4 regions of the Pseudoalteromonas rubra genome follow, and region 1 is predicted to be linked to each of the others. Evidence: predicted binding sites of a transcription regulator. Region 1 holds the regulator's gene; each other region holds the start of a gene.
What was found. The regulator ArgR, encoded in region 1, controls arginine synthesis, uptake and breakdown. The targets are predictions, from matches to a motif close to ANTGAATANNTATTCANT.

Region 1 (5,605 bases):
AACTCACCCATGAAGCAGAATCGCTATGCTATCTTAGAGCCAGAATTGAATTGTAGCCAAATTTGTCCACTGGTGCAGCTAGACTACTTGCTGCTCCCATTGGTGGCATTTGACGATTCAGGAAACCGCCTTGGTATGGGCGGTGGCTATTATGATCGTACGCTGGCGCGTTATTATCGTGAGAACTGGCAACAGCCTAAATTGATTGGTCTGGCTCATGAATGTCAGAAAGTTTCAGCACTACCAACCGAAGCCTGGGATGTGCCTTTACCAACCATAATCACGCCACAGCACTGCTATCAGTGGTGACATATACGGTAATGCGTGCAATCACGCGTTACCACTAAAAATAAGCCTGGAGTATCTGATCATAATTTCCGTCATTGATGGCATATGACATATTTTTTTTGTGCTTTGAGCGTATAATTGCGAACCAATAATTAACTAATACAGTGATCGCGTTATGACTCAAGATGAAATGAAAAAAGCAGCTGCCTGGGCGGCATTACAATATGTAGAAGCTGGTACAGTTGTCGGTGTAGGTACAGGTTCCACCGTTAACCACTTTATAGACGCACTGGGGAGTGTTAAAGACACCATCAAAGGGGCCGTTTCAAGTTCAGAAGCCTCTACAGAAAAGCTCAAAGCACTGGGTATCGACGTGTTCGAACTCAACGACGTCTCTGAATTGGATATTTATGTGGATGGCGCAGATGAAATTAATGCCCTCAATCAGATGATCAAAGGTGGTGGTGCAGCTCTGACACGCGAAAAGATTGTCGCTGCGGTTGCCCGCAAGTTTGTCTGTATCGTCGACAACACCAAGCACGTAGACGTACTGGGACAGTTCCCTTTGCCAGTAGAAGTGATCCCGATGGCGCGCAGCTACGTTGCCCGCGAACTACTTAAGCTCGGTGGCGATCCCGTCTATCGCCAGGGTGTGGTCACAGATAACGGCAATGTGATTTTGGATGTCCATGGGCTTTCCATCACACAAGCTGCTGAACTAGAAGAGAAAATAAATCAAATCGTCGGTGTTGTCACCAATGGCCTGTTTGCTCAGCGCGGTGCCAACATCGTCATCACTGGTACCCCAGAGGGGCCACAAATTAAGTAACAGGAATGAGTCATGAGTAAGGTATCCCTGTCTAAGGACAAAATTCGCATTTTATTGTTGGAAGGCGTACATCAGAGCGCCGTTGAAACGCTCAAACGCAACGGTTATAGCAATATCGAGTACGTGAAGACATCGCTGCCTGAAAATGAACTGATTGAGCGGATCAAGAATGTCCACTTTGTGGGGATCCGCTCACGCACTCACCTTAATGAGACGGTGCTGGAAGCAGCTGAAAAGCTGGTCGCGATTGGCTGCTTTTGTATTGGCACTAATCAGGTCGATCTAAGCGCAGCCAAAAAGCGTGGCATTGCCGTCTTTAATGCCCCATTTTCAAATACTCGTTCAGTGGCGGAACTGGTTCTGGGTGAGATATTACTTCTATTACGTGGCATTCCAAAACGCAACGCCATGGCACACCGAGGTGAATGGTACAAGTCGGCTATCGGCTCTTTTGAAGCCCGCGGAAAAACGCTGGGGATCATAGGATATGGTCACATAGGTACTCAGTTGGGGATCATGGCTGAGAATATCGGCATGAAGGTCGAATTTTATGACATTGAAGATAAACTGACGTTAGGTAATGCACAACAGGTGCAGAGCTTAACTCAGCTACTTCAACGTGCCGATGTAGTTAGCCTGCATGTCCCTGAAACGCCACAAACTAAAAACCTGATTGGCATGGCCGAGCTGGAAGTGATGAAGCAAGGCGCAATTTTGATCAATGCATCTCGCGGCACAGTGGTAGACATCGATGCTCTGGCCGAAGCACTCAGCGCCGGTAAACTGTCTGGTGCTGCTATCGACGTATTCCCGGTCGAGCCCAAGTCTAATGATGAAGAGTTTATCTCTCCACTGCGTCAATTTGACAACGTGATCTTAACGCCGCATGTCGGTGGCTCTACTCAGGAAGCACAGGAAAACATTGGTATTGAAGTCGCGGGTAAACTCACTAAGTACTCAGACAATGGCTCTACCGTCACCGCAGTCAACTTCCCGGAAGTGTCACTGCCTGAGCTATCAAACCGCAGTCGTCTGCTCCATGTGCATGAGAACCGCCCTGGCGTCCTGACACAAATTAACCAGGCGTTTGCACAACATGGCATCAACATTGCTGCGCAATATCTGCAAACGGATGACAGCATTGGCTACGTGGTCATCGATGTTGACAGCGACCACTCTGAAGTGGCATTAAAAGAGCTAAGCGCTGTAGAAGGTACTATCCGCGCCCGGATCCTGCACTAATAAACTGCAACTACCGCAGACACAAAAAAGCCTGTCACAAGACAGGCTTTTTTAGTATTTATTGCACTGCAATGTGGCAATTATGCCATGAAATCAACACCTTCTTTGATGTCTTTTTCAAGAGTCGCAAGCATGTCGTCTTTTGCTTGTTGCTCAAACGCGCTCAGCTCGCCGTAAGGAAGTAGCTCTTCTACGCCATTTTTACCAAGACGAACTGGTTGTGCGAAGAAAGTCGCATCGCCAGTGTTGCCTTCAACGTAAGCGTATTCAACCACGTTCTCATCTTGCAGACCTTTAACCAGTGAGAAGCAGAAACGCGCTGCCGCTGCGCCCATAGACAGAGTTGCAGAGCCGCCACCCGCCTTCGCTTCAACCACTTCAGTACCCGCATTCTGGATACGTTTAGTCAGCGCAGCGACTTCTTCATCAGAGAACTCAACACCCTCAACCTGAGAAAGCAGAGGCAAGATAGTTGTACCTGAGTGACCACCGATCACAGGTACTTTAACGTCGTTTACGTTCAGGCCTTTCAGCTCAGCGATGAAAGTCTCTGCACGGATCACGTCCAGTGTTGTTACACCGAAAACGCGAGCTGGATCGTAAGTACCCGCTTTTTTGAATACTTCAGCAACGATTGGCACAGTGCCATTCACAGGGTTAGTGATCACACCAACCAGGGCTTTAGGACAGTTTTTAACGATGCCTTCAGACAGAGTCTTGATGATGCCCGCGTTTACATTGAACAGATCAGCACGATCCATACCTGGCTTACGTGGCATACCTGCAGGGATCAATACGATGTCTGCATCAACCAGCGCTGCATCCAGGTCGTCTTTACCAAAACCAGCGACTTTTACCGCTGTTGGGATGTGAGACAGATCAACCGCTACGCCAGGTACTACTGGCGCTACGTCGTATAGCGCAAGCTCAGAACCAGCAGGCAAACCGTTTTTAAGCAAAAGAGACAATGCTTGACCGATACCGCCAGCGGCACCTAATACAGCAACTTTCATTGGAATTCTCCATAATTTGAAGGTGGAATTAAATGTGCTGTAAAGATAATGAAAAGCGCCGCCAAAAACAAATTTATACGCGCAATTTTCGTCTTTTTTTCGACTATAGTTGTAAAGTTCGCGACAAATTCTGCTACTAATGGTTTACGCATGCCATGCGTTTCTAATAAAGATAATCTTCACCGCTTGAAGAATCTTCTTGTCCTGAAATTTGGGTAACAGACTGGTTTTGTGTAAAATCCTAACAGTCGAGTCACAAAGAAGTATTGAATATGCAGCCGCAGGAAAAACAAGAAGCCCTCGTTAAAGCCTTTAAGGCCCTGTTAAAAGAAGAAAATTTTGGTTCTCAAGGTGAAATCGTCGATGCCCTAAAAGATCAGGGGTTTGACAATATCAGCCAAAGTAAAGTCTCTCGTATGCTTAGTAAGTTCGGTGCCGTCCGGACCCGTAATGCCAAACAGGAAATGGTATATTGTTTGCCTGCTGAGATGGGTGTACCAACAGCAAAAAGCCCGTTACGTCAGCTGGTCATTGACATAGTGCACAACGAGATGATGATCATCATACGCACCAGCCCGGGCGCCGCTCAGCTGATTGCGCGCTTACTGGATTCTTTAGGATCTGCGGATGGTGTGTTAGGGACCATCGCCGGTGATGACACCATTTTTATTGCCCCCGCCAAAGTGTCTGAGATCGACGCGACACTGGAACGGGTCAAAACGCTGTTTGATAACGTCTGATAGCGATTACGACTGCGCCATTTGTTGCAAGAACTGCAGCGATGGCGCAAAAAATGCAGCCCCCATATCGCCTTGTGAATAGTCCAGTAACGGATCATAATCCCCATCACCAGACAAGCCAAAGCGACTATGTAACAGCTGCTCAAACGCATTACCTTTCGCAGCGCAACTGAGCCACAGGCTCCCCTGCTCATAAACATCCCCATAGGGCATACTCTGATTCAACAACAAAGGCTTTCCTTCGTTGTCTTTAATCTCATTGAGGCGAGCGTGATTGTAGGGCGGTGCATCGTCAATCAACTCGTTGTCCAGCCGGGTGCGCCCCATCAGTTGTTCCTGATCTAACAAAGGTAACGCCTGCCAGCGTGCCAGGTCGAACTGAGTCCGCAGAATATGGATATAACTGCCCTGATCATCCAGCCCCCCAGAGTTGCTGACTAAGGCCACCTGACGTTTAAAACGACCATGAGGTATATCGGCGCCATAAACAAATCCATTGAAGTCACGTCCATCGAGAAAACGAAAAGCGCGTACCTGTGCAACCAGTTCAACGCACCCGGACAGCATGTGCAACACACTCTGGGCAAACAGATGATTCACATCTTCCCGATCTGAGCGGATCACATAAAGCAAATCAAAAGGCTGGCTGTGGCACAAATGCTCACTGCTTTTTATCAGAGGAAAACCTTTCAATTGAGGGGGAATGAACTCGGGATAAATATGTGGCCAATATTGCGCCCCCACAGCCACAAAGCTGCTGAGCATGGCCTCTGAAAAGCGGTCGCTGAGTTCGTCCTGTAGTCTGCCTGCCTGACTGAGTGCCGAGCGCACGACCTCATCCTGACCATCCAGTACATTAAAAAATAAGTGCAAACCATGCAGGTTTGCCTCAGCACATACCCCTGATTGTGCTTGCGCCATCACCCCATCCTATCATTATATCAACACGCGAAAATCTGACATAATATCAATCCGCATAGTTAAGTAGCTCGTCTTGAGACGGAAAAACCTCGGTGATAACCAGGCAAAAAATTGTCATTATTGCTCTGAATGAGAAATTTTTTACATAGTCCGCGGCTGATTTAACCCCTCATAGTGGTTGTGTATAAGTGCTGATTGCTATGTTCGCCAACCATACTGAACCTGAACGGTGCGGTTGTATCCGTAGCTTCTTGGCCACTTCCTTTCACCGCCCAACCCTTCGCACTTACCTAAATTGCTATAAGCTAATGTAACGAATTGTTATGCATTAAGAAAAGAAGTTTATCGCATGGGGCTTAATTTTCAAACTTACCGGCCGGCTCAGATCCAGCGGTTTATCTGACGGCATAGCGACCTCCAGCATCTGACCTTCCAGCTCGATGGCATATAAATACTCGGTGCCGACAAAGCGGTGTTGCGCCACATCAACTTGTCCCTGCTCGGTATTAAACAACTCAATATGGCTAGGCCTCAGGTAAATCTGCCCCTCCCGGGCCGGGCTCTCAATATCA
Region 2 (5,605 bases), 1.9 Mb from region 1:
AGAAAACTCAGTAACACGTGGCACTGATTGTTCAAAAGTTTGGTGGCACTTCGGTCGGCTCGATTGAGCGCATCGAAGCTGTCGCTGACCTGGTGGTTAAGACCCGACAAGCTGGCCATCAGGTGGTGGTTGTGTTGTCCGCTATGTCAGGTGAAACTAATCGTCTGATTAATCTGGCCACACAGATAGACGCGCAACCTAGCCCCAGAGAGCTCGATGTGCTGCTGACCACCGGTGAGCAGGTATCTATCGCATTATTGGCAATGGCCATCATTAAACGGGGCCATTCCGCCATCAGCTTACTGGCCGATCAAGCCGGTATTGTTACTGACAATATGTTTGGTCGTGCCCGCATTGTTGATATAGATACTTCACGTTTACGTCAAGAGCTGCAACAGCACCATATCAGTATCATTGCCGGCTTTCAGGGCCGTGATCTTGAGGGTAATATCACTACTTTAGGACGAGGCGGGACGGACACCAGCGCCGTTGAAATTGCTGCCGCGTTGGGGGCTGACGAGTGCCAGATTTACACCGATGTAGACGGTGTTTATACCTGTGATCCCCGTATCGAACCAAAAGCGCGCCGCATGGCCCGGGTTACGTTCGAGGAAATGTTGGAGCTTGCAAGCCTGGGCGCCAAAGTGTTGCAGATCCGCTCTGTCGAAGCGGCTGGACGTTATACCTTACCATTACGTGTTTTATCTACCTTTAAACCAGATGCCGGGACCTTGATTACTTACGAGGAAAGCCCCATGAATAAGAAAGTGGTATCGGGGATTGCGCATCAAAAAGATGAATGTCTGTTGATAGTTAAACAAGCATCTGACAGCCCCACAACCCTGGCTAAAATCTTGTCACTTTTTGGTGAATATGCGATAGAAGTCGACATGATCAGTCAAATGAATCAACATACTGGCAAAATAGACTATGCTTTAACTGTGCACAGCAATGATCATCTGCAGGCGCTGGATTTGCTCAGGACGCATCAGCACACGTTTGGCGCAGTTGAAATCGTTAGTAACACAGCGGTTGTAAAAATCTCAGCGGTAGGGGTGGGTTTAAAGTCGCACTCTGCGAACGTCGGCACATTCTTTTCGGCGCTGGCAGCAGAGAATATTTCACCTCTGTTAGTTGCAACCTCGGAAATAAAGATTTCAGTATTAATCGATGAGCGATACCTTGAGTTGGCTGTACGTGCTCTGCATGACGCTTTTAAACTGGAAAGTGACGTTTAGGCAATAATTTTGCTTACTTTTACGGAAACTTTTCATTAAAATGACCAAGACGCGGAATCTTTTAAATTTTGGAATAACAGGAGCAAGAGAATGCTAATTCTAACTCGCCGTGTAGGCGAAACTCTAATGATAGGTGATGAAGTAACTGTAACCGTATTAGGTGTTAAAGGAAATCAAGTTCGTATTGGCGTTAACGCCCCTAAAGATGTTTCTGTACACCGTGAAGAGATCTACATGCGTATTCAGGCTGAAAAGTCTAACCCGACTACGGGTAATATGTAATACCTGATTCCCGGACAACAGCCCGGTAGAATTCGAAAAGGTAGCCACTCAGTCGTGGCTATTTTTTTTGCTCAAAATAAACTCTAAGGCTTCTGCGGAGAGGGCTTTTTTAGAGATGTACTGGTTTGTACCCGCGCGCACCAGCACTACACCCAGCTGGGTTTCTGCTACCTTATTCACCTCTGACCAGAGGATCTGATACGATTTATAAGGATTGGTTGCCGTGATCCCCTGCGCGTCAATTTGTAGTGTTATCTTGCTACCACTGGCCCGCGTCACCATTTGCCTAGCTACCCACCAGGGGCGTCGATAGTAATGCGCAATACACTCCAAAACGGCAAGTAAAATCAAAAAGTTGCCTAGGTAGGCGTTGTCCAGGCCATAGATGGAAACACAGCCTAAAACAAATAAAAATGCCACCAGGGCATACTTAGGCTTACTGACATTGCTGTAAGGCAAAGATTGATCAAAACACTCACGGAAGTAATCTTTATCCAGTGTAAACTCGCAGTGAAACACGCACATAACTCCAGTTATTTCATTTCCCCATTATACCCTGAATTGGGTAGCTTGCGCAGACTTTACGTAAACGGCAGATCGCTGCCAAAGGTGTTTGTTAACATGTCCTAAAAAACTACTTTTGGTCATACCAATTGTATGTTTCTGTTGAGGGGAAGTCTGTGGGTGAATATTTTTTATGCCACCTGCCTATTTCCGCTAAGTATCTTGACTATTTTTCATATTTATTTGGCTGTTTTCATTAAATTTTCATTTGGATTATCGTAACAGTTTGAAATCTAGTATTAATTCTTATTGGTAATACCAATTTACACGCTGGTTTACAAAGCAGTCGGGTTTGTTATGATGGTTGCATAATTATCTATAAATTGTGGCTATCTATTGTATCTGCATGATGCCACGCAAAAAAATGTTAACAACAAGGGGAGAGCAGAGATGGACATAACCGCCTTACTGGCTCAGGCAGCCAGCTTAATGCTGACCGGAATGGTCGGGGTGTTTGTATTTTTGTCTATTTTGATTGTTGCGGTGAAGGGGCTATCTAAATTTGCCGCGCCAAAAGAAGCGCAAACACAGCCCAGCTCAAGGGCAACCAGATCGCAGGCTTCAGACGCCGGAAAAATACCAGGCGAGCATCTGGCCGCGATTAGCGCAGCGATTTCGCAATACCGTAATCAGCACTTCCAATCAGAAAAATAATTCAAGGGGTCACTTATGTCACAGCTCAAACTTACAGAATTGGTACTACGCGACGCACATCAGTCGTTACTGGCCACACGTATGCGCCTGGAAGATATGTTGCCCATTGCTGAGCAATTGGATCAGGTTGGTTATTGGTCAGTCGAATCCTGGGGTGGGGCGACTTTTGATGCCTGTATTCGTTACCTGGGCGAAGATCCCTGGTATAGGATCCGCGCTTTGAAAGAAGCGATGCCAAACACCAAGCAGCAGATGCTGTTGAGGGGACAAAACCTGCTGGGCTATCGTCATTACGCTGACGATGTTGTTGAAAAGTTTGTTGAGCGTGCCCATCACAACGGTGTTGACGTGTTCCGTATCTTCGATGCGATGAATGATGTACGTAACCTGGAAACGGCTATTCGTGCTGCGATTAAGGTTGGTGCACATGCACAGGGCACTATCTCGTATACGGTAAGTCCGGTACATACCCTGGAGATGTGGTTAGCACAGGCGAAACAACTTGAGCAAATGGGATGTCATTCAATCTGTATCAAAGACATGGCAGGGCTACTGAAACCTTATGACGCAGAAGTTCTGATCCGCGAACTGAAGAACACGGTGTCTGTGCCGATTGCCATGCAATGCCACGCTACGACGGGTTTGAGCACAGCGACCTACCAAAAAGCGGTTGATGCGGGCATTGATATGCTGGATACCGCGATTTCTTCAATGAGCATGACTTATGGTCACAGTGCCACTGAAACCTTAGTGTCGATTGTGGAGGGGACTGAGCGAGACACCGGGCTGGATTTATTGCAGCTTGAGGAGATAGCGGCTTATTTCCGCGATGTCCGTAAAAAGTATGCGGCCTTTGAGGGCAGTCTTAAAGGTGTAGATGGTCGTATTTTATCGGCACAAGTACCAGGTGGTATGTTGACCAATATGGAAAATCAGCTCAAAGAGCAAGGGGCTGATGACCGTTTAGATGAGGTACTCAAGGAGATCCCATCTGTACGCCAGGATCTGGGTTATTTGCCATTGGTGACACCAACCTCTCAGATTGTTGGTACTCAGGCTGTACTGAATGTGTTGACCGGAGAGCGCTACAAGTCCATCACCAAAGAAACGGCGGGTGTACTTAAAGGTGAATATGGTAAAACACCAGCGCCGGTTGAGGCTGCGCTGCAACAGCGTGTGTTGGACGGCGCACAAGCTATCACTTGTCGCCCTGCTGATTTGATTGAGCCTGAGTTAGCTGAGCTTGAGCGTGACTTAGTTGAAAAAGCAAAAAGCCTGGATATTGCGCTGAGTGAAGCGGTGATTGATGATGTGCTGACTTATGCCTTGTTCCCACAAGTTGGTCTTAAATTCCTGCAAAATCGTGACAACCCGGCGGCATTTGAACCTAAACCCGAGTTGGTTCAGCCGACTCAACCTGCCCCTGTGCCCGCTCAGGTGAGTAAACCTCAACAAGAACGTTACAGTGTGCAAGTGGAAGGTAAGGTATATAACGTGGTGGTTGCACCTGGCGGAGAACTCAAAGAAGTTGAGGTTAAGGACAGCGAGCTAATGCCCCAGTCGGCCTCGATCAGCAGCGGTGAAACGCTGAATGCACCGCTGGCAGGTAATATTTTTAAACTGCATGCCCGACAGGGTGATGTAGTCGAGCAGGGCGATCTGGTATTGATCATGGAAGCGATGAAAATGGAGACCGAAGTGCGTGCTACGCATAGCGGTAAAATCGCTGATATCTTGGTCAACGAGGGTGATTCAGTATCGGCTGGTGATGCCATTGTAGCGCTGGCATAGGAGACAGGGTATGGATGGACTATTGAATCTATGGTCAGCCACTGGGCTGGCCAATATGACCTTACCTGCATTGGCTATGATTGCCGTCGGCTGTGGTTTGCTTTACCTGGCAATAGCAAAGCGATTTGAGCCACTCCTGTTGGTCCCGATTGGCTTTGGCGCAATCCTGACCAATATTCCGGTTGCGGGCCTGGCAGATCCGGGTGGCTTGTTATACTACGTTTACTACATCGGGATCGACAGTGGTATTTTCCCGCTCTTGATCTTCATGGGGGTCGGGGCGCTAACGGATTTTAGTGCACTGATCGCGAACCCCAGAATGCTGCTGCTGGGTGCCGCTGCACAGTTTGGTATTTTCGCTACCCTGTTTGGCGCTATATTACTTAACTACGTCCCAGGTTTTGAATTTACTCTGCAAGATGCCTCAGCGATTGCCATTATCGGGGGAGCAGATGGGCCAACTGCTATCTTCCTGGCATCAAGGCTTTCACCAGAGCTGCTGGGTGCCATTGCCGTTGCAGCATACTCTTACATGGCGCTGGTACCGATCATTCAGCCTCCGATCATGCGGTTACTGACCACAGAGGAAGAGCGTAATATTGCTATGCCCCAGCTGAGAGCGGTTTCTAAGCAGGAGAAAATCTTGTTCCCACTTGGCGTGTTGACCCTGACCTTATTATTCCTGCCGGCCGCAACACCGCTGGTTGGGATGTTTTGTCTGGGCAATCTGATGCGCGAATCTGGGGTGGTTGACCGCCTGAGTAACTCAGCGCAGAACGAAATTATCAATATCACGACGATTTTCCTGGGCCTGGCAGTGGGCTCTAAGCTTGCGGCAGATGAGTTTTTGACAGTTGAGACCATAGGGATCCTGGTGTTGGGCGCCGCCGCGTTCAGTATTGGCACAGCATCCGGAGTTTATATGGCCAAAGTTATGAATCGCTTTGCCGGTGACAGCCCAATTAACCCACTGGTTGGCGCAGCCGGGGTATCTGCGGTGCCTATGGCTGCCAGGGTCGTGAATAAAGTCGGTTTAGAAAGTAACCCACACAACTTCTTATTAATGCATGCCATGG
Region 3 (5,605 bases), 330 kb from region 1:
TTTTGCATGGCATCAGACCCCAGGTCAGCATAGTTGGATGGTCCATCAGGTTGCGACCAACCTGATCACTGGAGTTAGCGACATTGGAGGCCAATAAGAGTTTGGCATTTTCGACGGCATGGGCGGCAAGGACCACGATTTTGCCTGTCACGGCTTTATCTTCGAAAGCCGCAGAATCTGTAGAGTGGTAGCGCTTGTAGTGCACTTTGGAGATGTTCTGGGTGTTGTCATCTACGGCCAGGTGATAGGCCACTGCCTGTGTTTCTATGGTTACATTGCCAGTCTGTTTGGCTTGCTCCAGTGTTTTTAAGGCAGAATATTTGGCCTGAATAGGACAAATGGGCACACAGTTTGAGTTACCTGCGCAGCGCTGGCCAAGGTCTGGATTACCGACAGCCCCCACCGGGCGATAATCACCGCGTGGCATGCCGTTGCGCCCTTGCGGTGTTGCGACGACATCAATGGGGTAGGTGTGATCATCAATGTTAACTTGCATACCTTGCAGCCCTTTGGCGAGGTACTGATCGAGAAAACTCTGCGGTATTTGCTCCATCGGGTAATTGTAATTTTCTGCAAATGGTAACTGCACACTGGGATTGTCAATCTGATGATAGTTTTGCACGTCGGCATTTGCCGAGACCCCGATATGCTGCTCTGCTATTTCGTACCAGGGTTGTAATTCCTGATAGCTGATTGGCCAATCCCGGCCCCGGCCGAACCGGCTTTGCAGTTCAAAGTCTTCAGGCAGCATACGCAAACAGGTGCCAAGCCAGTGCAAAGTTGTACCACCTTCGCTACGGGTATAGGTGCTGGCAAAGGGATCCGGGCCATACTGGACAAAATACCCATGGTCGCTAACGGGTTTATCGAGCGGTGGCTTCTGAATATCTGTCACTAAGGGTTGAGGGGCATTGGGGTTATTGGGATAGGGCGCATTGGGGATCTTAGCCATGGCAGTAAAAAAGCGCTCCATGTAGGATTCATAACCCTGTTCTTTACCCTGATCGAAGAAACGTCCGTCAGTGCCTGTACCGGCTTCCAGGACCAACACGTGTTTGCCTTGTTCACCCAGTTGTTTAGCCATAATGGCACCTGCAATACCGGCACCGACGATGACAACGTCGTAGTCGTTATGATGATGTGTCATGTGTGGCTCCTTAATCCAGGTTGTGTGTTTTTGCTGTGTCTCCGGGGAAGGCCCAGGTACCATATCCAGGCTGTTTAGCACCCATAGGGTGACTGCCCAGTGCATTCCAGACCAGGCCCTGAATATAGGCATTGCTTGAGATCACATAGTCTTCAACGGGTTGTTTATCGGCGCTGAAATCGTCGACCCCATAGAGGGCATTCCAATCAGCTGGCAGCTGATACCAGATGGAGAGGTACCACATTTTGATAATGTTTCTGGCAACGGGCCCGAGTTTGGCGCTATTCCAGATCTGGTCGTAAAAGCGTGCCTGACTGGCATCATTGTCGAGTGCACCAATCTGCTCTGCCTGAGCGTAAAGTGCCTCAATGACGTCCTGGCGGACCCATTTACTGAGTGTCTGACAGTAAACAGAGCCGACGCCTGTGCCTTGTAACTCGACTTCTTCGTAGCCAGTTAGTGCGGCACTGAGGCGATAAAAGTCGCTCAGTCTGTACATAAGTTTGCCCCTGATAGTGTAGTGAGAAAAATCTGCGAGCGGCACGCATCAGAGGAAGGAGACAAACATAACTGGCAGCCATATGCCAGCCGAGACGAACACGGCTAAACACATAGCAGATGCTAGCTGGATTGTGATGATAAGAGAGTAGATTGCACATCTTTTGCCCCCTTCCTTGTCAGTAGACCAATACTGCGGTGTCCTGTGCTGACAGTCGATGGCCCCGAACGGCCGGGGTGAGCCGCTGCTATAAAGCAAACGGCACACCTTTACAGGTAAAAGTCTGTCGAGATACGATTGACGGGTTGTATCTCGACAGGCTGATACCGACTATGTATTACATCTGTTCAGGTATAGTCGTTGAGGAGGCGTCTTTCAATTACATGTTATTACACTGCGCTATGCTGAACAGGTAAAACACTGCTGCTTGATCAGCTCAGTCAGGATCTGCTGACTGGGTTTGATTTTTTCCATCGCGAGATATTCATCTGGCTGATGTGCTTGAGCAATGGAGCCCGGCCCCATAACAATGGTTTCGCATCCAAGCTGCTGTAAGAACGGCGCTTCCGTACAATAGTTCACGGCAACGGCCTGTTGACCTGAAATTTTTTCAGCCAGTTTCACCAGTGCGCAATCCCGGGTGCCATGAAACGCGGGAATGGGATCATGCAAGTCTATGACTGATACGCTGTCTGGATAGCGCTTATTGATGGGCGCAACAGCCTGCATTAACAAGGCCTGTAGCTCGGTAATGCTGAGTCCGGGCAGTGGACGCAGGTCGATATGTAGCTCGCAACAGCCGCAAATGCGGTTGGCATTGTCACCCCCATGAATATGACCTAAATTCAAGGTCGGGTAGGGAATGATGAAATCAGAGAGTGAATATTTATTCTTTAAATCTTCTTTTAACTGTAACAGATTAGCAATTACTTGCTGCATGACTTCAATGGCATTGAGACCACGATCCGGGTCGGAACTATGACCAGAGCGGCCAGTGATCCGAATGGCTGAAGACATGTGTCCTTTGTGCGTATAAACCGGCACCATATCGGTTGGTTCGCCAATGATACAGCGTGCTGGTTTTAGGTTGCCGTGGCGTGCGATTTCTTGTGCACCTGCCATGGTGATCTCTTCATCTGCAGTTGCCAGGATCATCACCGGGGCACTTTGTTGTGCTTCTTGCAACTCCTCTAGTGCTTTCAACACAAAAGCAAAAAAGCCCTTCATATCAATGCTGCCTAAGCCATATAAGCGGTTGTCTTTTTCACTAAGCTGGAAAGGATCAAAATTCCAGCGACTGTCGTCAAAGGGCACGGTATCTGTGTGTCCGGCCAGCATCAGCCCCCCAGTTTGCTCCGCCAAACCGGGTGGACACTTGCGGGCGAGTAGATTGAATTTACCGGGAGCGCTGTGTAGCTCGGTGATTTCGGTGCTAAAGCCCAGTTGTTCACACCAGTGTGCAAGCAGTTCAATGACTGCGCGGTTACTTTGATTGAGGCTGGGATCGAGCGCACTGACAGAGGGGCGGGCGATGAGCTCGCTGTACATGGTTCTAAAGTCGGGTAGTGGCATTTATTTATCCTAAAATATTTATTCAAACCTGTTGCATAAAAATCTATATGTATGTAAGGTGAATATCAATTCATTTTTTTAGCATAAATATAGAGGGTGCAACAATGCGACGATAACATCATCAATAGCAGATTTACATGGTCTTTGTGTTTACTAATTTATAAGAGTTATCGATGTTTAACGTAGCAATTGTTGGCGCCAGCGGATATAGCGGCGCAGAGTTGGCCAGTTTGGTGGCCCGTCATCCGGGTTTGCACCTCAGTGGCTGTTATGTGTCCGCACAGAGTTTAGATAAAGGGAAGTATCTGAGTGAGTTATATCCTGAACATACAGGTTTACTTGATGTCTCCCTGCTCCCTTTGACGGATGAGACGTTTGCAGGCATAGCCGACAGTGATGTCGACTATGTCTGCCTTTGTACCGATCACAAGGTGAGCGTTGAGCTTGCCCAGACTTTCCTGGCCATGGGTAAAAAGGTCTTCGACCTCTCCGGGGCTTATCGACTTAAAAGCAGCGCTGATTACGAACAGTATTATGGCTTTAGCCACCCTTATTCGCAGTGGCTCGATAAAGCACAATATGGTCTGGTGGAGTGGTACGGTGACGCTTTGAGCGAGGCACAGCTGGTGGCGGTGCCCGGCTGTTATCCAACCGCTGCATTGAATGCGCTGAAACCCCTCAAACAGGCAGACTTACTGAGCGATGACACCATCATCATTAATGCGGTGTCAGGCGTCACGGGGGCCGGGCGTAAAGCCAGCCTCACAACACATTTTTGTGAAGTTTCGTTGACGCCTTATGGGTTGTTTAATCACAGACATACGCCTGAAATCGAGCGCTACCTTGCGCATCCGGTGTTGTTTACACCCCACCTGGGAAACTTCCCCCGTGGGATCCTCGAAACCATTTATGTTTCGCTTAAACCGGGAGTATCTGACCATCAGGTGGCTCAGGCTTATCAGGTGCTGGCAGACGAGCCACTGATCCGGCTTAAGGGTGCTGCACTGCCTTCAATTAAAGGCGTGGCAAACCGGGCTTTTGTCGATATTGGCTGGCAGCAACAGGGGCAGCAACTGATTGTCACAGTGGCCATTGATAATTTATTGAAAGGTGCGGCAGGACAGGCGCTGCAATGTATGAATCTGGCCAGTCAGTATCCGCATGAACAAGGGTTGATGGGGTAATTCATGACAAATAAAAAAACCTGGGTGATCAAACTCGGTGGTGCTGTGCTGAATTCAGATCACGCCGCGCATGATTTGTTTATTGCGCTTAAATCACTGGCTCAGCAAGGTCGTCCAGATAACTTTGTGGTGGTACATGGCGGTGGGGCGCTAGTGGATAGCTGGCTCAGTGATGCCGGGTTTGCGACCGCTAAACATCAGGGGCTGCGGATCAGCCCTAAAGAGCAGATGCCATACATAGTCGGTGCACTAGCTGGGTGCGCAAACAAACAGTTGATGGCACAGGCAATTACTGCGGGTCTGATGCCGGTTGGGATCAGTTTATACGAAGCTGGCCTGCTGACTACGCAGAAACTCAAGGCGCTGGGGCAGGTTGGCACCTGTGAAGCAGCTCACGAAAGCCTGGTCCCTGAACTACTCGCAGCAGGAAGAATTCCCTTAATCAGCTCGATTGGCATTGGTGCAGACGGCGCGTTGTTTAATGTCAATGCGGATGAAGCAGCGGCAGCGCTGGCACATCAGCTCGGTGGTGAGCTGATTTTTATGACGGATGTTGAAGCTGTGCTGGACGGCGCAGGTCAGCCATTAGCGCAACTCAATAGTGACCAGATTGAACAACTAATAGCACAGAAGGTGATTGTGGGCGGGATGGAGGTCAAAGTTAAGACCAGTCTTCACGCTGCCCGACATTTACGACGTGGGGTGTATATCTCAAGCTGGCAGAAGCCAGATAACCTGCTTGCCCTGATTGAGGGGCAGCACGTCGGAACCCATATTCTACCGTAGGAAGCCTTATGTCGAGTCACTTTATTACTGGTCTGGAGTTTGATAAAAGCCAGATCCTGAAACTGCTTGCGCTTGCAAGTGACATCAAACAACAACCGCAGGAATTTGCCCACGCACTGGCGGGTAAATCTGTGGTCACGCTATTTGAAAAACCCAGCCTCAGAACCCGTTTGTCATTTGATATTGGGATCAACAAACTCGGAGGGCACGCGGTTTATTTGGATCAGCAAAACGGTGCCATGGGCAGCCGTGAATCGGTGCAGGATTTTGCATTGAATATCGCCACCTGGGCAGATGCGTTGGTCGCTCGGGTTTCTTCACACCACACTTTAGAGGTGCTGGCTGAATATTCTGATATTCCGGTGGTGAACAGTCTCTGTGATTTATATCACCCTTGTCAGGCGTTGGCTGACTTTT
Region 4 (5,605 bases), 2.2 Mb from region 1:
CCGGTTTTCAAGCCACCATCCGTTTGTAAACGGATGCGGTGACGCAGCCCATTTTCAACCAGAGCCTGCTGAGTCTCAGCGAGACCAAGCTCCCAGGGGCTGCCGGCATACTTAACCGAGGTAAGCGGACTGGCGCCTGTACCACCGTCATATCCCGCTATGGTAATTAAATCTGCGTAGGCCTTCGCCACACCAGTGGCTATCGTGCCCACTCCAGGCTCAGACACCAATTTGACAGAAACCATGGCCTGAGGATTGACTTGCTTGAGGTCAAAGATCAGCTGCGCTAAGTCCTCAATGGAGTAAATATCATGGTGCGGCGGTGGAGAGATCAACGTGACCCCAGGCACTGAGTATCTTAATTTAGCGATATAAGGCGTCACCTTTTCACCCGGTAACTGACCGCCTTCTCCAGGCTTCGCGCCCTGCGCGACCTTTATCTGGATCACATCGGCACTTTGCAGATAATGGGGTGTCACCCCAAAACGGCCTGATGCCACTTGCTTGATACGCGAGTTTTTCTCCGTACCAAAGCGGAGTTTATCCTCACCGCCTTCACCGGAGTTAGAACAGCCACCAAGCCGGTTCATAGCAATCGCCAGGGCCTCGTGAGCTTCTGGTGAAAGCGCGCCAATACTCATTGCCGCTGAGTCAAAACGTTTATATAACTCAGTGGCAGGCTCAACCTGATCAACATCTATTGCAGGACCGCTGGTATTGAGCTTGAGTAAGTCCCGTAAATTGGTCACTGGCCGGTTGTTTACCAGATCCGCATATTTTTGATAATCCGTGTAATTACCGGAGCGCACTGCAACCTGGAGTGACTGTACAACATCCGGGTTATAGGCATGATACTCGCCACCATGGACGAATTTTAATAAACCACCGTGTGACAGTAACTTGCGCTTACTATACGCCAGCTTGTGTAACTGCACGCCGTCAGCCTCAAACTCCGCAAAGCCTGCACCCTGTATCCGACTGCTGACACCTTTAAAACACATATCAACGATTTCGTCTGACAGACCGACCGCCTCAAACAGCATAGAACAACGATAAGACGCGATTGTACTGATCCCCATTTTGGACATGATCTTGTACAGGCCTTTATTAATCGCATTGCGATAAGCTAGAGTGACATCGCGATAAGTTTTATCAATGACTTTACTGTCGCACAAAGCAACCAGCGTCTCGTAAGCCAGGTATGGATAGATAGCGGTTGCACCAAACCCGAGCAATACAGCAAACTGATGTGGATCGCGCGCACTGCCCGTCTCCACGATAATGTTAGAGTCACAACGCAGATTGGTATTTACTAACCGTTGCTGTACTGCTCCGACTGCCATCGCTGCGGGTATCGGCATAGTATCTTTACTGATAGCTCGGTCGCTTAATAACAACATCACACAGCCATGCGCCGCTTTTTCCTGTGCTTCATCACAGACTCGAGCGATTGCACTTTGCAGACTTTCGGTTTGCGGATCGTAGTGCAATGAAATACGACACGCACTGTAATGGTCATCGTCAGCAGCCAACAATTGCTGAATGTCTGAATAGGTCAAAACTGGTGAATCAAACTGGAGCCGTTTAGCATGCCCGGTGGTTTCGTTAAACACATTCTGCTCACGACCAATACAGGTCGCCAGTGACATCACGTGGTTTTCACGTAACGGGTCAATTGGTGGATTGGTAACCTGTGCGAATTTTTGTCTAAAGTAGTCGTAGAGCGAACGGATCCCTTCCGACAACACAGCGAATGGCGTGTCATCTCCCATAGACCCTGTTGCTTCCTGACCATTTTGGCCCATCACCCGGATCACTTGCTCAATTTCTTCGTTGCTGTACGCAAACAACTTTTGATAAGTCAGCAAGGTATCGTCATCAAAATCCCTCTGACCCGCATCCGCCTCAGCCAGGGCTTCAAATGGTGTCAGCCGCTTCACGTTTTGCTCTAGCCAAGTTTTATATGGGTGTCTGGCTTTAAGATCTTCGTCGATTTCGTCGGATTGCCAGATCTTGCCATGCAGTGTGTCCACCACCAACAATTCACCTGGTCCAACACGGCCTTTCTCAATGACTTCATCGGGCTCGTAATCCCAAATTCCGACTTCAGAAGCCAAAGTAATAAAACCATCTTGCGTTATCACATACCGCGCAGGTCGCAGGCCATTTCTGTCCAGATTGCACGCCGCAAAACGACCATCAGACATCACGATACCTGCTGGGCCATCCCACGGCTCCATGTGCATTGAGTTAAAGTCGTAAAATGCTCTGAGCTCATCATCCATAGCACGGTTTTTTTGCCAGGCAGGCGGCACCAACATACGCATCGCGCGAAAGATATCCATGCCACCAGCCAGAAATAATTCGAGCATGTTATCCAGGCTGGAAGAGTCTGAACCGCTTTCATTGACAAACGGCGCAGCATTTTGCAAGTCTGGCAACAACGGCGAAGCAAACTTATAAGCCCGCGCTTTTGCCCACTGACGGTTGCCGGTAATGGTATTTATTTCGCCATTGTGCGCCAGATACCGGAATGGCTGCGCTAACGGCCAACGCGGTTGCGTGTTAGTTGAAAAGCGCTGGTGAAATACACAGATAGCGCTTGTCATACGGATGTCTGCCAAGTCCAGATAAAAGTTTGGCAGATCGACCGGCATCATCAGGCCTTTGTATATAGTGACAAGGCCTGACAGACTCGCTATATAAAAGTCCGGATCTGCTTCCAGGCGCTTTTCAATACGTCGTCGCGCAATATACAGTCGGCGCTCCAGGTCTTTTGGTCGCCACCCTTCCGGTGCAGACACAAACACCTGTTCAAACTGAGGTAATTGCTCGGTGGCAATAGGACCTAACATGCCTGGATCTGTCGGTACTGTCCGCCACCCTACGAGCGTTAAAGTTTCTTTTTCTAATTCTTCGTTGATGATGTCACGTGCTTGCCTGGCAAACGACGTATCCTGGTTAAGAAACACCATACCCACGGCATAGTTTTTCCCCAGATGCCAGTCATTTTCAGCCGCGATTGCTCTGAAAAAACTATCAGGCTTTTGCAGCAGCAAGCCACATCCATCTCCAGTTTTTCCATCCGCAGCTATGCCCCCACGGTGCTGCATTCTATCTAGGCCAGTAATTGCCGTACGGATCAGCTTATGGCTCGCCTGACCTTGCGTGTGTGCAATCAAGCCAAAACCACAGTTTTCTTTTTCTAATGCCGAGTCATATAACATGGACTCCTCCCCTTGCTACAACTGCCAGCCGGTAATTTCAGACGAACTACTGGCAGATAATCAAAGCTAGCCTTGATTAGTATTCGAGTCAATACAATAAAGAATAGTTATTCACATACATGAATATTTCTCATTAAAAGGTACTCAAACCACTTCTTCTCATATAAAAATATATTGAATAAAGGTAGAGAACCACAAAATGACACCGGTATCAAATCAAAAAAATAGGACAAACCGCACAAAAAAGGGGAAGTTTACGTTAACGTAACCCAACCATTATAATGAATAAATATTCACTATTCATCTTGTGAATTTGGCAACCCCTTGATTTGTACAGGACGCGCGCTTGACGCATGCGTAAACTGAGTGTTGCAAAACTTAAAGTACACCGTGAAACAAGAGAAAAGATATCAATGATAAAAGCACAAATAAGCTGATGCGGACCAAGATCAGAAAGGAGGGAAAAGAAACAAAAAAGGGGCATGCAACCAACAGTCACATGCCCCACTATGAGTTAAATCAGACTCACTCGGCTTTTTCAGCGTCGTCTTCTTTGTACTTAGCGGCAGTTTCAGCAATCAATGGCTGCAATTCGCCTTTTTGGAACATCTCGATAATGATGTCACACCCACCGATAAGCTCCCCCTCAACCCACAGCTGCGGAAAAGTCGGCCAGTTGGCATAATGAGGCAGCTCAGCACGAATGTCCGGGTTAAGCAAAATATCGACGTAAGCAAACTGTTCACCACACGCCATCAGCGCCTGAGATGCCTGCGAAGAAAAACCGCAGTTAGGTAACTTAGGTGACCCTTTCATATATAGAATGATCGGATTCTCTGCGATTTGCTGTTTAATCTTTTCAATGGTTTCCATTATTTACCTCAAAATGACGATAGCATAACTCATAACCGCACCCGCTTTGTCGGGCACTGCCTGTCAGCCGTTACTCTGCCCGTACAAAATAAATGCAATCTGAGCCATTCATTTTACAAGTCTTGGCTATTGCCATTGCTGTTTGCCAAAACTTGAGTAAAATACTCAGGAATTATAGTATCACTATATGCCGTCAAATCGTATAGAAATGTAAGCTAAGAAAGATATTGCTTTTATTTGCTTTGACAATTAAACAACGAAATGGAGATTAACATGGCTTTTGAACTACCGTCACTTCCGTATGCTATCAACGCGCTTGAGCCGCATATTTCTCAGGAAACGCTTGAGTTCCACCACGGTAAACACCACAACACGTACGTTGTAAAACTGAACGGCCTTATCCAGGGCACAGACCTTGAGAACAAATCTTTAGAAGAAATCGTATGTAACTCAGAAGGTGGTGTATTCAACAACGCGGCACAGATCTGGAACCACACTTTCTACTGGCACAGCCTTGCACCAAATGCAGGTGGTGAGCCTACTGGTAAAGTCGCTGAGCTTATCAATGCAAAGTGGGGCTCTTTCGCAGCATTCCAGGAAGCATTCAATGATAAAGCTGTTAACAACTTCGGTTCTAGCTGGACTTGGTTGGTACAACTTGCTGACGGTTCTTTGGATATCGTTAATACATCTAACGCAGCGACTCCGTTAACAGAAGCAGGCGTAACGCCAATCATCACTGTAGACCTGTGGGAACACGCTTACTACATTGACTACCGTAACGTTCGTCCAGACTACCTGAAAGGTTTCTGGGCACTGGTTAACTGGGATTTCGCAAACGCAAACCTTGCTTAATTCTGAGATAACGCAAAAAGGCGCGTTTTAGCGCCTTTTTTGTTGCCCTTTATATCTGATTGCCATCACTTATCACCGCCCCGTTATCCCAATAAATAATACTTCAATTCCATCACCTGCGATCTAATCCGCATAGGCCATTTCCGTTATAAGCTGCTGACACCAAATCAGGGACTGACAAACATCTTCAACCCGGCCAATCGGCACAAAGATACCTGCCTTACTATCCTAATTAGACCATTTATATGAAATCTGTAAGTAAAAGCTCCTTAAAGTCAATTGGCACCCACATTCCGCACTAATGCATTGAGCTGAATAGACATTAAATTACTGGAATTTTTAGGCAATTTTTAAATAACCCGACTAAGCTTTAAGTAGCCTTGCATTAAGAGACCGCATCATCAACAGGTTATTGGAGTTCATTATGAGTATATTTGAGCACTACCAGTCCAGATACGAAGCGTCCCAAGAAGAAGAGTTCACGATTGCGGAATATTTGGAAATATGTAAAGAAGATAAAGCTGCATATGCGAGCGCCCCTGAGCGCCTGCTAATGGCAATTGGTGAACCTGAAATGGTTGATACTTCGACAGATGCGCGGCTCAGCCGCCTGTTCTCAAATCGCGTGATCGCGCGCTACCCAGCTTTCC

Region 2: the regulator ArgR is predicted to act here: its motif matches at 2,388-2,405, upstream of AT705_RS07620 (OadG family protein).
Region 3: the regulator ArgR is predicted to act here: its motif matches at 3,276-3,293, upstream of argC (N-acetyl-gamma-glutamyl-phosphate reductase).
Region 4: the regulator ArgR is predicted to act here: its motif matches at 3,508-3,525, upstream of gltB (glutamate synthase large subunit).

The regions. Positions count from the first base shown of each region.
Region 1 is NZ_CP013611.1:3,641,840-3,647,444, reverse strand. It holds gene AT705_RS15820 (5-formyltetrahydrofolate cyclo-ligase) at 1-309, shown strand, start outside; gene rpiA (ribose-5-phosphate isomerase RpiA) at 464-1,117, shown strand; gene serA (phosphoglycerate dehydrogenase) at 1,130-2,359, shown strand; gene mdh (malate dehydrogenase) at 2,440-3,372, opposite strand; gene argR (transcriptional regulator ArgR) at 3,645-4,112, shown strand; gene AT705_RS15795 (Dyp-type peroxidase) at 4,119-5,033, opposite strand; gene AT705_RS15790 (ABC transporter ATP-binding protein) at 5,362-5,605, opposite strand, start outside.
Region 2 is NZ_CP013611.1:1,722,828-1,728,432, reverse strand. It holds gene alaS (alanine--tRNA ligase) at 1-14, shown strand, start outside; gene AT705_RS07635 (aspartate kinase) at 18-1,238, shown strand; gene csrA (carbon storage regulator CsrA) at 1,329-1,520, shown strand; gene AT705_RS07625 (YcxB family protein) at 1,569-2,045, opposite strand; gene AT705_RS07620 (OadG family protein) at 2,475-2,738, shown strand; gene oadA (sodium-extruding oxaloacetate decarboxylase subunit alpha) at 2,754-4,529, shown strand; gene AT705_RS07610 (sodium ion-translocating decarboxylase subunit beta) at 4,540-5,605, shown strand, end outside.
Region 3 is NZ_CP013611.1:3,310,994-3,316,598, forward strand. It holds gene AT705_RS14425 (GMC family oxidoreductase) at 1-1,147, opposite strand, end outside; gene AT705_RS14430 (hypothetical protein) at 1,158-1,646, opposite strand; gene argE (acetylornithine deacetylase) at 2,046-3,218, opposite strand; gene argC (N-acetyl-gamma-glutamyl-phosphate reductase) at 3,392-4,402, shown strand; gene argB (acetylglutamate kinase) at 4,406-5,188, shown strand; gene AT705_RS14450 (ornithine carbamoyltransferase) at 5,197-5,605, shown strand, end outside.
Region 4 is NZ_CP013611.1:1,297,835-1,303,439, forward strand. It holds gene gltB (glutamate synthase large subunit) at 1-3,227, opposite strand, end outside; gene AT705_RS05800 (Grx4 family monothiol glutaredoxin) at 3,753-4,100, opposite strand; gene AT705_RS05805 (Fe-Mn family superoxide dismutase) at 4,374-4,955, shown strand; gene AT705_RS05810 (PrkA family serine protein kinase) at 5,380-5,605, shown strand, end outside.